DNA from 4 places in the Cellulosimicrobium sp. SH8 genome. Region 3 is predicted to be linked to each of the others. Evidence: predicted binding sites of a transcription regulator. Region 3 holds the regulator's gene; each other region holds the start of a gene.

Region 1 (4,196 bases), on a different contig from region 3:
CCCCGCAGGGCGCGGCACCCCGCGCTCGGGTCCTGCTCGTCGGCCCCGGGTCCATGGCGCGCGTCGCGCTCGACGCGGCGGAGTCGCTCACGGCCCACGGCGTCGACGTGACCGTCGCGTCCCCGACGTGGGTCCTGCCGATGCCGAGCGCGCTCGTCAAGCTCGCGGGCGAGCACGACCTCGTCGTGAGCGTCGAGGACGGCGTCGCGGACGGCGGCGTGGGCGCGCTCCTCGCGCAGCGCTCGCTCGAGGGCGGCGTCCGCACACCGGTGCACGCGCTCGGCCTGCCCGCGCAGTTCCTCGACCACGCGACCCGGGACCAGGTGGCCTCGGCGTACCGGCTCACACCGGCCGACGTCGCGCGCGACGTGCTGGACGCGCTCGCGGCGCTCGCGCGCGGCTGACCGTCCCGGACGCCCGCCGCGGACGCCTCGGCGCCGCGCGGGTCGTCCGGGCTAGGGTCCAGGCGTGATCTGGCTCCTCGACCTCGACAACACGCTCGTCGGCCGCGACGCCGCGTTCGCCGCCTGGGCGGCCGACGCCGTCGCGCGCGCCGGGCGTGACGCCTCCGACCTCGCCGCGATCGTCGCCGCCGACCAGGGCGGGTTCGCGGTCAAGACGGAGGTGGCACGCGTCATCGTCGACCGCCTCGGCTGGGACGAGGACCTGCCCGCCGCGGTCGACCGCTTCCGCGCCGGCATCCTCGACCACGTCCGCGCGTACGACGGCGTGCTCGACCTGCTCGACGCGCTGCGCGCCGACGGCGACGTGGTCGTCGTTGTGACGAACGGGACGTCCGCGCAGCAGCGCGGCAAGCTCGCCCGCTGCGGGGTCGGGGCGCACGTCGACGCCGTCGTCGTGTCCGGCGAGGAGGGCGTCGACAAGCCGGACCCGCGGCTCCTCGAGATCGCGCTGGAGCGCGTCGGTGCGACCGACGTGGACCGTGCCGAGGTCTGGATGATCGGAGACGCGGCGCACGCCGACGTCGCTGCGGGCCGGGCCGCCGGCACCCGCACCGGATGGGTCTCCCACGGGCGCGCGTGGGCGGACGGTCCGCGGCCGGACGTCCTGGGACCGACCGTGCACGACGTCGTCGCCCGCGCCCGCGAGGCGGCCCTCACCGCGCCGTAGCGCGCAGCGCGTCCTGTCAGCGGTGCGCCGGTGCCCGGGGCGTCAGGAGTGCGTGACCTCCACGGCCTGCTCGACGACGGCCCGCAGGTCTCCGCCGGACGCCGCGTGCCAGGCGCGCTGGCGCTGGGCACCGTTCCCGCCGGACCAGAGGCGTCCGAGCAGCTCCGTCACGGCGTCGAGGTCGCCCGCGTCGACGAGCGCGTCCCGCACGTGCGCGACGAGCAGCCCGACGACGTCGTGCGCCGGGGCGGGGCGCCACGTGAGCGGCGAGACCAGGTCCTCCTCGAGGCCCGAGCGCCCGGCGCGCCATGACGCGGTCCGCAGGATCTCCGGGCGGAGCTCCGGGGGCGCGGCGCCGTCCGCGGCCTCGCGCGCCGCCGTCTCGACGAGGCCGCGGCTGAGGGCCGCGAGGAGCGTCGCCGTGTCGGGGTCGAGGCACACGTCGGCGACGCGGATCTCGACCGTGGGGTAGCGCGAGGACAGCCGGGCGTCGAAGTAGACCATGTTCTCGTCGAGGATCGTGCCGGTCGCGACGAGCCCGTCGACCGCCTCCCGGTACGCCTCGGGCGTGCCGAACGCCCGGGTCGGCCCCGATGTCGGCCAGCGGGACCAGACCTGGGACCGAAAGCTCGCGTACCCGCTGTCCTGGCCCTGCCAGAACGGGGAGTTGGTGCTCAGCGCGAGGAGCGTGGAGAGCCACGGCCCGATGCGGTCGAGGACGGCGACCCCCTCGGTGTCGTCCGCGACGGCGACGTGCACGTGGCACCCGCTCGTGAGCTGCTCGCGCGCCGTGAGCCCGAACGCGGCGCGGGCCTCGAGGTAGCGCAGGCGGGAGACGGTGGTGCCCTCGAAGGGCAGGGGCGAGGTGGAGAGCGCGGCGACCCGGGCGCCGACGCGGTCCGCCGCCTCCTGGGCGCGCTGCCGGCCCGCGCGGATCTCCGTCGCGAGGTCGTCGAGCTCGCGCCGCGGGTGGGTCGCGGTCTCGAGCTGCTCCTCCATGAACTCCGACTCGAGCGAGCCGGTCCCGCCGCCCTTCTCGTCGGTGCCCGACGCCTCCAGGGCCTCCGCGGCCCGGGCGACCGGGTGGCCGTCGTCGCCGACGAGCAAGAACTCTTCCTCGACCCCTACGGTGCGCTTCACCCGGGCAGTCTCACACGGAAGCCGGAAGCACGTCCGGCGAGGGTGTGACATGCGTCCGTGTCGTGCGTCACGGGCGCGCGCTGCCGTGGCCATCACCGGCTTCTAAGGGCTTGTGAAGGTCATCACAAGAGATGGTCGCGGTGGGTGGTGGGAGGCGAGAAAGCCGCGGGATGTCGCGGTTCCCGCGGGGTCCCGCCCGGGTCGGGACCTAGGTCCCCGGGCGGCCCGAAACCCCTCCGCGCGGCGCCCCGTGAACCTAGCCTGGAGGTGGCGAAGGAGCCCGTCGGAACCTCGACCGAGGGCCTCCACCCGAGGCCCCCACGAGACCGACGGGTCCGGCCGGCGCGCGGACCCGCGCGTCAGGCACGAGGGAGGTCCAGATGACCAGCGTTTCCGAGGCACCCGGCACGACGAGCGGCGGCCGTGCGGTGGAGGGCGGCGTCGACTCGCAGCACGACACCGCGCACGTCCCCGCGTGGGAGGGCTTCACCGACGGCCCGTGGCGCGACACGGTCGACGTGCGCGACTTCATCCAGCGCAACTACCGCCCGTACACGGGCGACGCGTCGTTCCTCGCCGGGCCCACGGAGCGCACGACGGGGATCTGGGACACGCTGTCCGCGATGTTCCCCGAGGAGCGCGAGATGGGGATCTACGACGTCGACCCCCACACGCCCGCGGGGATCACGGCGCACGCGCCCGGCTACATCGACAAGGCGCACGAGGTCATCGTCGGACTCCAGACCGACGCGCCGCTCAAGCGCGCGATCATGCCGAACGGCGGCTGGCGCATGGTCGAGGGCGCGCTGCAGACCTACGGCTACGAGGTCGACGAGACCCTGAAGAAGGTCTTCACCGAGTACCGCAAGACCCACAACCAGGGCGTGTTCGACGTCTACCCGCCGAACGTGCGCGCGGCCCGCAGCTCGCACATCATCACGGGCCTGCCCGACGCCTACGGCCGCGGCCGGATCATCGGCGACTACCGCCGCGTCGCGCTCTACGGGGTGGACGCGCTGATCGCCGCGAAGAAGCTCGACAAGCTCGGTCTCGACACGCAGCCGTTCAGCGAGAAGGTCGTGCGCGAGCGCGAGGAGCACGCAGAGCAGATCCGCGCGCTCGGCGAGCTCAAGGAGATGGCGGCCGAGTACGGCTACGACATCTCCGGCCCGGCGACGTCGGCGCGCGAGGCCGTGCAGTGGCTCTACTTCGCCTACCTCGCCGCGGTGAAGGAGCAGAACGGCGCCGCGATGTCGCTCGGGCGCACCTCGACGTTCCTCGACGTGTTCATCGACCGCGACCTCGAGGCGGGCCGCATCACGGAGTCCGAGGCGCAGGAGATCATCGACGACTTCGTCATCAAGCTGCGCATCGTGCGGTTCCTGCGCACGCCCGAGTACGACGCGCTGTTCTCCGGCGACCCGACCTGGGTCACCGAGACGATCGGCGGCATGGGCGAGGACGGGCGCCCGCTCGTCACGAAGAACTCGTTCCGGTTCCTCCAGACGCTCTACAACCTCGGCCCGGCCCCCGAGCCGAACATGACGGTCTTCTGGAGCCCCGAGCTGCCGCAGGGGTTCAAGGACTACTGCGCGCAGGTCTCGATCGACACCTCGGCCGTCCAGTACGAGTCGGACGAGCTCATCCGCCAGCACTGGGGCGACGACGCGGCGATCGCGTGCTGCGTGTCCCCGATGCGCGTCGGCAAGCAGATGCAGTTCTTCGGCGCGCGCGTGAACCTCGCCAAGACGCTGCTCTACGCGATCAACGGCGGGCGCGACGAGATCTCGGGCAAGCAGGTCTCGCCCGTGGCGGCGCCCGTCGAGGGCGACGTGCTCGACTTCGACGACGTCATGGCGAAGTTCGACGCGACGATGGACTGGCTGGCCGAGACCTATGTCGAGGCGCTCAACTGCATCCACTGG
Region 2 (4,196 bases), on a different contig from region 3:
CGTACGCGCGGTGGCGGTTCGCCTTGAGCGCGGCCTGGTGCCAGGCCGGGCCGTACTCGCCGCCGCCGCGGATGTTCGCGACGACGTACACGCCGCCGCGCGAGAGCCACGCCCGTCCCAGCGCGCCCGAGTAGGCCGGGGTCAGGGAGATCTCGAAGCCGCCGTACCCGTACAGCAGCGTCGGCGCGGTGCCCGTGCCGCCGTCGCCCGCGCCCGCGACGAGGTCTGCGCGACCCACGACGAAGTACGGCACGCGCGTGCCGTCGTCGGACGTGGCGAAGTGCTGCGCGACGGTCATGCCCTCGGCGTCGAAGAACGCCGGGTTGGACTTGATGACCTCGGGTGCGCTCGCGTTGCCCGGGTGCTCGCCGAGCGTCAGGAGCGAGAGCGTCGTCGGCGTGAGGTAGTCGGTCGTGACGAGCCACAGGTCGTCGGTGTCGACGGGGTCGACCACGCCGACGGCGACGGTGCCGAGCGCGGGCAGGCCCGGCAGCTCCGAGCGCACCCACGGCGCGCCGTCGGCCTCCGGCGGCGTCAGCACGTGCAGGCGGTTCTTCACGTCGTCGAGCACGTTGACCACGAGGTGGTGGCGCGTCCACGTCGCGCCGGCGAGCGACGTCGTCGCCGTGGGCTCGAACAGCACGGTGAGGCCGCGGTCGCCCGCGAGGAAGTCGTCGAACCGGGCGACGAGGAGCGAGCCCGCACGGTACGTCGCGCCGCCGACGGTCCAGTCGTCGCGCAGCTCGACGAGCATCCACTCTCGCCGCACGCCGACCTCGGCGGAGTCGGGCACGTCGATCTTCGTCAGGCGCTGCTCGGGCGTGCCGGTGCGCTCGGCGAGGTAGAGCTCGTCGGCGTAGAACGCCTTGGAGCGGTGCACGAAGTCGCGCTCGAACCCGGGCGTGTGCGACCGCCAGGCGGAGATGTACATGTCCTCGTCGGTGCCCTCGTAGACGGTCACCGCGTCCTCGAGCGGGGTGCCGCGCGTCCAGCGCTTGACGACGCGCGGGTACCCGGACGGCGTGAGCGTGCCCGCGCCAAAGTCGGTGAAGACGTACACCGTGTCGGCGTCGACCCAGCCTAGCGAGCCCTTCGCCTCGGCGCGGAAGAACCCGCCGTCGCCGGGGGCGACGAACCGCTTCTCGACCAGGTCGAACTCGCGTGTGACGTCGGCGTCGGAGCCGCCGGGGGAGAGCTCGACGAGAGCGTGCCGCCACGGCTCGCCCGCGGCGAGCTGCTCGGGCGTCGGGCGCAGGACGCTCGCGCCGTGCCACACCCACGACTCCTCCTCGGTCGCGGCGAGCGCGTCGAGGTCGAGCACGGTCTCCCACTCGGGGTCGTCCGTGCGGTAGGACTCGAGCGTCGTGCGGCGCCAGAGGCCGCGCTCGTGGTGCGCGTCGCGCCAGAAGTTGTAGTAGCGGTCCCCGATCTTGGAGACCTCGGGGATCTTCGCGTCGGAGTCGAGCACCTCGCGGATCGCGCGCTCGGTGGTCGTGAACTCCTCGGCGACCTCGAGCGTGTCGGCGACCTCGGCGTTGCGTGCGCGGACCCAGGTCAGGGCCTCGTCCCCCTCGACGTCCTCGAGCCAGAGGTACGGGTCGTGGGGCGCGCCGTCGTCGGGGAGCGTGGTCTCGGTGGGGCTCTCGGGCGAGAGCGAGGGGCTCGTCGTCTGCTCGGCGGTCATGGTCACCCACCCTACGGCGGCCGGGTGGGTGGTGCGGAGGTCACGGTGCGGACGGGACCTTGGACCCCGGTACGGGGTGGAGCCTTGCCGCCGCGCGCGGCTTGTGAAAACATTCACAAGTAGAGAGACCGCTGAAGGAGCCGGGGCGATCCGGCCCCGGCAGCACCCACGGCCCGACGCCCGGCCCGCCGGGCACCGGAGGGGACGCATGAGCGCGAAGAGCGCCGGCACGAAGGTCGAGAACCGCACCGAGGACACCCGCACGACGCACGAGATCGACGTCCTCGTCGAGCGGGCCCGCAAGGCGCTCGACCAGTACATGAGCCTCACGCAGGAGGACGTCGACCGCATCGTCCTCAAGGCCTCGGTCGCGGGCCTGCACCAGCACGGCCACCTCGCGCAGATGGCCGTCGCGGAGACCGGGCGCGGCGTGTTCGAGGACAAGGCGACCAAGAACATCTTCGCGTGCGAGCACGTGCCCAACTCGATGGCGAACCTCAAGACGGTCGGCGTCATCGGCCGCGACGAGCTCACGGGCGTCGTCGAGATCGCCGAGCCCGTCGGCGTGGTGTGCGCCGTGACGCCGGTGACCAACCCGACGTCGACCACCATCTTCAAGTCCCTCATCGCGCTCAAGACGCGCAACCCCGTCGTCTTCGCCTTCCACCCGAGCGCCCAGCGCTCGTCGGTCGAGGCGGCCCGCATCGTGCGCGACGCCGCGGTGGCGGCGGGAGCGCCCGACGACTGCATCCAGTGGGTCGAGCACCCGTCGATCGAGGCGACCAACACGCTCATGCACCACCCGGGCGTCGCGCTCATCCTCGCCACGGGCGGCAACGGCATGGTGCGCGCGGCCTACTCGGCCGGGAAGCCGGCGCTCGGCGTCGGGGCGGGCAACGTCCCGGCCTACGTCGAGAAGAGCGCCGACCTCGGCCGCGCGATCAACGACGTCGTCATGTCGAAGGCATTCGACAACGGCATGGTGTGCGCGTCGGAGCAGGCGCTCATCCTCGACGACGTGATCTACGACGCCGCGATGCGCGAGCTGGCCCGCCTGCACGCCTACCGTGCGACGCCCGCCGAGAAGGCGATGCTCGAGCGCCTCATCTTCGGCGTCGAGGCGAGCGGCACCAACTGCGCGGGCGCCAAGCTCAACCCGAAGGTCGTCGGCAAGTCGCCCGTGTGGATCGCGCGCGAGGCCGGCTTCGAGGTCCCCGACGACACGTCGATCATCCTCGCGGAGATCGACGACGTCGGCCCGCAGGAGCCGTTGAGCCGCGAGAAGCTCACGCCGGTCCTCGCGGTGCTGCGCGCGCGCGACACCGAGCACGGCGTCCGCCTCGCGGAGCGCATGGTCGAGCTCGACGGCCTGGGCCACTCGGCGGCCATCCACACGGCGGACGCGGACCTCGTCGAGCGCTACGGCTCGCGGGTCAAGGCCGTGCGCGTGCTGTGGAACAGCCCGACGTCGCTCGGCGGCATCGGCGACATCTACAACGCGCTGCTCCCGTCGCTCACGCTCGGGTGCGGCAGCTACGGCGCGAACTCGGTCTCGAACAACGTGTCGGCGGTCAACCTCATCAACGTCAAGCGGATCGGGCGGCGCAACAACAACATGCAGTGGTTCAAGGTGCCCGCCAAGACGTACTTCGAGCCCAACTCGATCCAGTACCTCGCGCAGATGCGTGACGTGCACCGCGTCACGATCGTCACCGACAAGGTCATGAGCCGCATCGGCGTCGTGGACCGCGTGCTCGACGTCCTCGCCCGCCGCGAGGAGAAGGTCGCGATCCAGATCATCGACGCGGTCGAGCCGGAGCCGAGCGTCGGCACCGTGAACCGCGGCGCCGAGTCGATGCGCGACTTCGAGCCGGACACGATCATCGCGATCGGCGGCGGCTCGCCCATGGACGCCGCCAAGGTCATGTGGCTGCGCTACGAGCACCCGGAGATCGAGTTCTCCGACATGCGCGAGAAGTTCTTCGACGTCCGCAAGCGCGCGTACAAGTTCCCCGAGCTCGGGGGCAAGGCCAAGCTCGTGTGCATCCCGACGTCGTCGGGCACCGGTGCGGAGGTGACGCCGTTCGCGGTCATCACCGACCCGGAGACGGGCTTCAAGTACCCGCTCGCGGACTACGCGCTCACCCCGACGGTCGCGATCGTCGACCCCGTGCTCACGGACACCATGCCCGCCAAGCTCGCGGCCGACTCGGGCTTCGACGCCCTCACGCACGCGACCGAGGCGTTCGTGTCCGTGTACGCGAACGACTTCACCGACGGGCTGTGCCTCCAGGCGATCAAGATGGTCTTCGAGCACATCGAGGACTCGGTCACGCAGGGTGCGGCGGCCCCGAAGGCGCGCGAGAAGATGCACAACGCGGCGACCATCGCGGGCATGGCGTTCGGCTCGGCGATGCTCGGCATCGTGCACGCCATGGCGCACACCGTGGGCTCGACGTTCCACCTCGTGCACGGGCGCACCAACGCGGTGCTCCTGCCGCACGTGATCCGC
Region 3 (4,196 bases):
CGACGTCACGCCCCCGCGACGGTCGCGGCACCCGGGAGGAGGTCGGCGACCGGCTCGGAGTAGTGCAGGCCGACGAGACGGTCGTCCTCGAAGTGCAGCGACGTGAGCGACGCGAGCGAGCACTGCCGCTTGCGCGGGTCGTGCCACAGGCGGCGGTTCTCGAAGCTCAGGCGCGTGAGCCACACGGGGAGCTGGTGGCTCACGAGGAGGGCCTCGTGGCCCGCGGCCTTGTCCCGGGCGTCGGCGACCGCGGCGCGCATGCGCGCGACCTGCTCGGTGTACGGCTCGCCCCAGGACGGCCGGAACGGGTTCCACAGGAAGCGCCAGTGCTGCGGGTGGCGCAGGGACCCGTCCCCGACGCCGAAGGTCATGCCCTCGAAGTGGTTCGCGGCCTCGATGAGCCGGTCGTCGGTGCCGAGCTCGAGCCCGAACGCCTCGGCAGCCGGCGTGGCCGTCTCCTGCGCGCGCTGGAGCGGCGACGCGACGACGACGGCGAGGTCCGCGCGTGGGCGTGACGCGCCGTCGGGCCCGGGCTCGCCCGCGAGGTGCGCGGCGACGCGGCGGGCCATCTCGTGGCCCCGCTCGGAGAGGTGATAGCCGGGGATGCGGCCGTAGAGGACGCCGTCGGGGTTGTGGACCTCGCCGTGGCGCAGGAGGTGGACGATGGTGGAGACCATGCGCACCAGTGTCCCGCACTTGGGGACCCGGACCCGCACCGGCGGGCCGGTCGCCCCGAGACGCTCCCGGGACACGCCCCGGGCGGCCCGGGGCGACCGCGGGCGTCAGGAGTCGCGTTCCGCCTTGCACGCCGCCGCGACGACCGCCATCGCCTCGCCGAGCGCGCGGAACTGCTCCGGCGTGAGCACGTCGACCATGAACCGGCGCACGGCGGCCACGTGCGCCGGCGCGGACGCCACGAGCACGCGGTAGCCCTCGGCCGTCATCTCGCAGTTGACCCCGCGGCGGTCGCCCGTGCTCGCCGAGCGCCGGACGAGGCCGCGTGCCTCCATGCGCGCCACGGTGTGGGTGACGCGGCTCCGGGACCGGGCCAGCCCGTCCGCGAGCGCGGACATGCGCAGCGTGTGGTCCGGGCTCTCCGAGAGCCGTACGAGCAGCTCGTACTCGTTGAGCGACACGTCCGACCGCTCCTCGTGGTCGCGCCCCAGCGACTCGATGAAGCGCACGGTCCCGTCGAGGTAGGCGCGCCACAACCGCTGCTGCTCGGGATCGAGCCAGCGGGGCTCCTCGCTCGCGGTCGCGGCGGTGCTGCGGGCGGTCGTCGTCGGCTGGGCGTCGACGTCGTTGCTGGTCATAGGTCCTCGGGCGCTGGCGGACGGGGGCGGGTTCAGGGGTGGAACCACGCCGAACATTGTTCCATCCCACCGGGAATAGACGGATCACCCCCTGCTGTTGATACGCTCGTACGAAGTTGAACCTTCAACCAAGTTCGGTCCTCCGGGACCTCGACCCCTTCAGGAGCACCCATGGCCACGCCGCTGCCCGCCGGGCTCAACGCCGGTACCTACGCCCTCGACTCGTCCCACTCGCAGGCGGCCTTCACGGTTCGCCACGCCGGCATCTCCAAGGTGCGCGGCACGCTCGCCATCACGGCCGGCACCATCACCGTGGGCGACGACCTCGAGTCGACCACCGTGACCGCCGAGCTCGACGCGGCGTCCGTGAGCACGGGCGACGCGAACCGCGACAACCACCTGCGCAGCGCGGACTTCTGGGACGCCGAGAACAAGCCGACGTGGACCTTCACGTCGACCAGCATCTCGGGCGACGGCGACGACTTCGTCGTGGCGGGCGACCTGACCATCAACGGCGTGACCAAGCCGGTCGAGCTCGAGACCGAGTTCGCGGGCACCGCGACCGACCCGTTCGGCAACCCGCGCGCCGGGTTCGAGGCGAAGACCGAGATCTCCCGCAAGGAGTTCGGCCTCACCTGGAACGCCGCGCTCGAGACCGGCGGCGTGCTCGTCGGCGACAAGATCAAGATCGCCCTCGACGTCTCGGCCATCAAGCAGGCCTGACGACCGTCCCCGGGACCCCCTTTCCGGGGCCTTTTCCCGGAACACTGCACCCACCGGCAGGGGTGCCGCCCGAGGGGCCGCGTGCGCGAGCACGCGGCCCCTCGTCGTCAGCGGTCCTGGGCCTCCGCGAGCGCGCGGGCCTGGGAGTGGAACGCGAGGATCTGCAGCTCGCTGCCGACGTCCACGCCACGCACGTCGACGTCCGCGGGCACCTGCAGCGCGCGCGGCGCGAAGTTGAGGATCTCCCGCACGCCCGCCGCGACGACCCGGTCCGCGACGGACTGCGCGTGCGCCGCCGGCGTCGCGAGGACCACGATCGACACCTCCTCGCGCGCCACGACCTCCTCCAGCGCGTCGACGTGCTCGACGACGAGACCCGCGGCCCGGGTCCCGACGACCTCCGGCGACGCGTCGAGCAGTGCCGCGACGTGGAAGCCGCGCTGCTCGTACCCCGAGTAGTTCGCGAGCGCGTGCCCCAGGTTGCCGATCCCGACGATCGCGATCCGGTGCTCGTCCACGAGCCCCAGCGCCTCGGTGATGTACTGCGCGAGCGAGTCCACGTCGTAGCCGACGCCGCGCGTGCCGAAGGAGCCCAGGAAGGACAGGTCCTTGCGGAGCTGCGCCGGACCGACGCCGGAGAGCTCCGCGAGCTCGACCGACGACGTCGTCGCGACACCCCGGGCCACGAGGTCCCGCAGCGCGCGGAGGTAGGAGGGCAGCCGCGCCACCGTCGCGCTCGGGATCCCCGGCGCCGTCACCTCACCGACTACCTGCTCAGCCACCCGTCACCCCGTCGTCCTGGGACCGTCCTCGTCGACGGTCGCGCTCCACCGCGACGAATCATCCCAGGTCCGCGCGCGCCGTCGAAATCCGACCCACCGCTCGAGCGAGCCGGCGCGCGTCCACCCGCCAGAACCCCTGCTGGACACCCCCCACCGTGACGACCGGGACGTACTCGCCGTACTGCTCGCGCAGCGCCGGGTCCGCGCCCGGCGCGTCCACGTCCACCTCCGCCCACGCGACCCCCGCCTCGGCGCACACCGCCTCGACGACGGCCCGCGCGTCGTCGCACAGGTGGCACCCCGCGCGGCCGTAGAGGACGACGGGAGGTGCGGGGGCGTCAGAGGTGGTCACGACTCCCAGGGTACGAGGGACCGCCCCCGGCACGGTCCGGCGACCGCCTAGAGTGGGGTCATGGCGACGTCTTCCGGTCCGGGCCCCGTCCCGACCCCCGGGTCGACGGACCCCGAGGACGCACCCACCGCCGGGCGCACGCCGCCCGCTCCCGCGCACCGCACGGCCGCCTTCTTCGACGTCGACAACACCATCATCCGCGGCGCGTCGTCGTTCCACCTCGCCCGCGCCCTGTACCAGCGGCAGTTCTTCTCGACGCTCGACATCGTGCGCTTCGCCGTGCACCAGGCGCGCTACCTCCTGTTCGGCGAGAACAAGCAGCAGATCGACCGCATCCGGTCGCGCGCGCTCGCCCTCATCGCGGGGCGCTCCGTCGCCGAGGTCACCGCGATCGGCGAGGAGGTCTACGACACCGTCCTCTCGCTGCGCATCTACCCCGGCACGCGCCGCCTGCTCGACGAGCACCTCGCCGCCGGCCACCAGGTGTGGCTCGTCTCCGCGACACCGGTCGAGATCGGCGAGCTCATCGCCCGCCGCCTCGGCACGACCGGTGCCCTCGGCACCGTCGCGGAGCACGAGGACGGCTTCTACACCGGCCGCCTCGTGGGCGACATGATGCACGGTCGCGCCAAGGCCGCCGGGGTGCGCGCGCTCGCCGAGCGCGAGGACATCGACCTCGCGGCGTCCTACGCCTACGGCGACTCGCTCAACGACGTCACCATGATGGAGACGGTCGGCCACCCGTGCCCCATCAACCCCGACGCGCGCCTGCGCCGGCACGCGCAGGACGTCGGCTGGCCCATCCGCGAGTTCCGGGGTCGACGCCGCCGCGTCGCCCGCAGCAGCGTCCGCACCGCGAGCTGGGCCGGAGCCGCGTGGGCGGCCGCGCTCGTCCTGCGGTCGGTCCGCCGCGCCGTCGACCGCCGCATCACCCGCCTCTGAGCACCTCGGCGCTCGCTGCACCGGCCGCCCCGGACACGCGTCGAGCCCGGTCCCTCGGGAGGGGCCGGGCTCGACGACGGGTCG
Region 4 (4,196 bases), on a different contig from region 3:
ACGTCCTCGCTCGCGCCCTCGACGACCCCGACGCGATGACCGCCGCCGCGCGCGGGTTCGTCGCGCTGCTCGACCCCGGCCCGACCACCGAGGAGGACGCATGACCGACGCCCCCGACCGCCCGTCGCTGCGCGAGCGCCTGCGCGCGCTGCCGGTGTTCGGCGCCGACCTGCCCGGCCTCGACGTCGACGCGGCGCCCGACGAGCCCAGCGCGCTCTTCGTCGACTGGCTCGAGGAGGCGATCGACGCCGGCCTGCCCGCACCGCACGCCGCGACCCTCTCGACCGCCGACGCGAGCGGCCGGGTCGACGCCCGGACGCTGATCCTCAAGGACGTCGACGGCGACGGCTGGGTCTTCGCGACGCGCGCCGACTCGCCCAAGGGCGTCGAGCTCGCGCAGAACCCGAACGCCGCGCTGACGTTCCTCTGGCGCGAGCACGGCCGCCAGGTCCGGGTGCGCGGGCCTGTCGTCCCGCTCGGAGCCGAGGCGTCCGCCGCCGACTTCCTCGCCCGCTCCGACTTCTCCCGTGCGACCGCGCTGGCCGGGCCGCAGAGCTCCCCGCTCGCGTCGCGGGACGCCTACCGGGCCGCGTGGGACGCCGCGCTCGCGCGGGTCCGCGCCGAGCCCGGGCTCGTCCTCGACGCCTGGACCGCGTACGCGCTGGCGCCCACGAGCATCGAGTTCTGGGCGTCCTCGCCCGAGGGCCAGACGCGCCTCCGTTACACCGCACGACCCGACGCCGGAACTGACGAACACCTCCCCTGGACGAAGGAGCTCCTGTGGCCCTGACCGGAACCAGCCCGCTCGCCCTGCCCGACGTCGAGGAGGTCCGCCGCGACGCACGGTCCGCGCTCGACGCCGCCACCGCCGCGACGCGGGCCCTCGACGACGCCGGCCTCGTCGGCCCGTCCGCCCTGCCCGGCTGGTCGCGCAGCCACGTGCTCGCGCACGTCACGGCGATCGGCGAGGCGATGGCCCGCCAGGCGGAGCTCGCCGCGCGCGGCGAGCTCGTCGAGGTGCACGACGGCGGTGCGGTCGGCCGCGAGGCTGGCATCCAGACAGGTGCGCGCCGGACCGTCGCGGAGCACGTCGCCGCGCTCGAGTCGCTCGCCGAGCGCCTCGACGCCGCGTGGCCCGCTCCCGGGTCGTCCGGGTGGGACGCCCCTGTGACCTACCGCGACGGGACCGTCGCCGACGCGCTCGTCGCGTGGTGGCGCGAGGCCCGGATCCACGCCGTCGACCTCGACGCCGGGATCGGCCTCGACACCTGGCCGCGCCCGCTCGGCCTCCACCTCCTCGACTTCCTCGGGGTCCGGCTCACGGACGACGTCGTCGTCGAGGTCGCCGAGGAGCCCGCCCGGCTCAGGGTCGGTCCGGGCGGCCTCCGCCTCGCTGCCGAACCCGGGGCTTCTCCCCACGCAGAGACTCCCGTGGGGAGCGACCCCGGGTTCGACGCGCACGACGGTGTCGTCGTCCGAGGTCGCCTCACCGACGTCGCCGCTTGGCTCGCAGGCCGCACCCCCGACGCCGAGCCCGACACCTTCCGCGCCGGCGAACCCGCGCCCCTGCCCGAGATCGGCCCCTGGCCCTCGCCCTACTCCCCGCCGAGGTAGAACCCAGGTCACGCGAGCGGCGGGCCTGCCGCGAGGAACGAGCGGCGGATGGTGGACGCGGCACCGCCACCCACCCCGACCACCCCGGGCGACCACACGCCGTCGGGCACGGTGACCACGGCTCTACCTCGCGTGACCACGGCTCTACCTCGGCCGACGAGGGCGCCACGGTGTGGGTGAGACGTCCGTCCTGTGCCGGTCGGGACGTTCGTCCCGCGAAAGTGTGACGCACGCCCGTGACGGAACCCACACTTAGTGCACTCTTTCACAAGCGTAGAATCGGAGCGTGTCGAGTCGAGCGAGCAACCCCGCAAGCAGCGCAGACCAGATCGACGTAGCACTCATCGGCGGTGGCATCATGAGCGCCACGCTGGGAGCCCTCCTCAAGGTCCTGGAGCCTTCCTGGACCGTGCGCATCTACGAGCGTCTGGACGCCGTGGCGCAGGAGTCGTCGAACCCGTGGAACAACGCCGGGACGGGTCATGCCGCCCTGTGCGAGCTGAACTACACGCCGGAGAAGGCGGACTGCTCGATCGACATCACCAAGGCGGTGAAGATCAACGAGCAGTTCGAGGTGTCGCGCGAGTTCTGGCACCACCTGCTGACGACGGGCGCGCTGCCGCAGCCCGCGAGCTTCATCTCCCGCACGCCGCACATGACGTTCGTGCGCGGCGCGGAGAACGTCGACTACCTGCGCCGCCGGTTCGAGACGCTGCGCCAGCACCCGCTGTTCAGCGAGCTCGAGTTCAGCGACGACCCCGCCGTGATCGCCGAGTGGGCACCGCTCCTCGTCGCCGAGCGCGACGGCGACGAGCCGGTCGCGGCGACGCGCGCGACGAGCGGCACGGACGTCGACTTCGGCGCCCTCACGCAGCAGCTCGTCGACCACCTCGTCTCGCAGGGCACGCAGCTCTACCTCGAGCACGAGGTCAAGAACCTCAAGAAGACGAAGGACGGCCGCTGGCGCCTGACGGTCAAGGACCGCTCGTGGAACGCCCCGAAGCGGCGCTCGACCGTCGAGGCCCGGTTCGTGTTCGTCGGTGCGGGCGGTGGCGCGCTGCCGCTGCTCCAGGCCGCAGGCATCCCCGAGGCCAAGGGCTACGGCGGCTTCCCGATCAGCGGTGAGTTCCTGCGCACCGACAGCCCCGAGCTCGTCGCGCAGCACCAGGCCAAGGTCTACGGCAAGGCCGACGTCGGCTCGCCGCCCATGTCCGTCCCGCACCTGGACACGCGCGTCGTCGACGGCAAGACGTACCTGATGTTCGGCCCGTACGCCGGGTTCAGCCCCAAGTTCCTCAAGAAGGGCAAGTACCTGGGTCTGCTCACGTCGCTGCGGCTGCACAACATCGGCTCGATGCTCGGCGCCGGGCTCAAGAACATGGACCTCACCCAGTACCTGGTGGGGCAGCTCGTCGCGAGCCCGGAGACCAAGTTCACCGCCCTCCAGGCCTTCATGCCGACGGCGCACCCGAAGGACTGGGAGACCATCACCGCGGGCCAGCGCGTCCAGGTGATCAAGAAGGACGAGGACGGCAAGGGCGTCCTCGAGTTCGGCACCGAGGTCATCGCCGCGGGCGACGGCTCCATCGCGGGCCTGCTCGGCGCCTCGCCGGGCGCGTCGACCGCGGTCCCCGCGATGATCGACCTGCTCGAGCGCTGCTTCCCGGCCCGCTTCACCAAGTGGCGCCCCGAGCTCGCGACGATGATCCCGAGCCTGGGCCAGGCCCCGTGGGAGGCCGAGGAGCTCGAGGGCCTCGACCAGCTCACGGGTGGCGCGGACGTCGACGCCGTCGGCTCGCGGGCCTGACCACCGGCTGACGCCCCCACCCCCGACGACGGCCCGGACCTCCACGAGGTCCGGGCCGTCGCGCGTCTGCCGTCGCGTCACCGCCTCCGTGCGTCGGACGCGGCGCGTCCACCGCAGGTACCGACCGCGTCAGCGCGGGAGCGGCACGCGCCGGGACACGCTCGGCGACCGCCGGGTCGACGCCGGAGCCTCGGCGCGCGTCGCCGGTGCCGGGAGGGCGCCCCGGACGCCGTCGCGCACGGCGGGGTTCGGGACGACGCGCCGCAGCACGAGCTCGGCCGCGACCTCGTGCGGGTCGACGTGCCCGCCCTGCGCGTCCGAGCGCGAAGCCGCGGCCCGCAGGTCGGCGTCGAGGCGCTGCGCGTCCCGGTCCGACGGGTCGCCCCACGCACCGGCACCCGGCCACGCGCCGTCGGACCCCGCGGGGAACCACGGCCGCGCGGGGTCCTCGCGCCGCACCGCGAGCGCCGCCACGACCGGGCCGACGACGAGGAGAAGAACCACCACACCCCAGAAGATGTCCATGCCCCCACCCTTCCGCCGGAGGGCTCCGCCGACGAGTGGCAGGACTGACACCTCTCGACAAGATCCCGCCACGGGCGTAGCGTGCCGTGCATGGTGCACTCCGTCGCGGCCGTCGTGTGCGACGGCCTGGCCCCGTTCGAGTTCGGCGTCGTGTGCGAGGTGTTCGGCCTCGACCGGAGCGAGGACGGTGTCCCACGGTTCGACTTCCGCGTGTGCGGACCGGTCGCCGGGCGACCCGTGCGCACGTCGG

The links. The regulator Rex, encoded in region 3, represses fermentation and respiration genes when NADH is low (regulators of the CRP and FNR family bind a similar motif). The targets are predictions, from matches to a motif close to CTTGTGAANNNNTTCACAAG.
Region 1: a site for Rex is predicted at 2,381-2,400, ahead of pflB (formate C-acetyltransferase). Genes of this name have one in related genera too.
Region 2: a site for Rex is predicted at 1,785-1,804, ahead of adhE (bifunctional acetaldehyde-CoA/alcohol dehydrogenase). Genes of this name have one in related genera too.
Region 4: a site for Rex is predicted at 1,867-1,886, ahead of mqo (malate dehydrogenase (quinone)). Genes of this name have one in related genera too.

The regions. Positions count from the first base shown of each region.
Region 1 is NZ_JAMXMH010000005.1:77,607-81,802, forward strand. It holds gene dxs (1-deoxy-D-xylulose-5-phosphate synthase) at 1-404, shown strand, start outside; gene NF338_RS08445 (HAD family hydrolase) at 469-1,131, shown strand; gene NF338_RS08450 (glutamate--cysteine ligase) at 1,174-2,271, opposite strand; gene pflB (formate C-acetyltransferase) at 2,652-4,196, shown strand, end outside.
Region 2 is NZ_JAMXMH010000003.1:50,721-54,916, reverse strand. It holds gene NF338_RS05270 (prolyl oligopeptidase family serine peptidase) at 1-1,684, opposite strand, end outside; gene adhE (bifunctional acetaldehyde-CoA/alcohol dehydrogenase) at 1,893-4,196, shown strand, end outside.
Region 3 is NZ_JAMXMH010000008.1:222,612-226,807, reverse strand. It holds gene NF338_RS12895 (histidine phosphatase family protein) at 6-677, opposite strand; gene NF338_RS12890 (MarR family winged helix-turn-helix transcriptional regulator) at 783-1,313, opposite strand; gene NF338_RS12885 (YceI family protein) at 1,485-2,036, shown strand; gene NF338_RS12880 (redox-sensing transcriptional repressor Rex) at 2,144-2,818, opposite strand; gene NF338_RS12875 (glutaredoxin family protein) at 2,877-3,170, opposite strand; gene NF338_RS12870 (HAD family hydrolase) at 3,231-4,112, shown strand.
Region 4 is NZ_JAMXMH010000006.1:108,673-112,868, forward strand. It holds gene NF338_RS10005 (TetR/AcrR family transcriptional regulator) at 1-104, shown strand, start outside; gene NF338_RS10010 (pyridoxal 5'-phosphate synthase) at 101-790, shown strand; gene NF338_RS10015 (maleylpyruvate isomerase family mycothiol-dependent enzyme) at 781-1,614, shown strand; gene mqo (malate dehydrogenase (quinone)) at 1,901-3,421, shown strand; gene NF338_RS10025 (hypothetical protein) at 3,551-3,946, opposite strand; gene NF338_RS10030 (helix-turn-helix domain-containing protein) at 4,037-4,196, shown strand, end outside.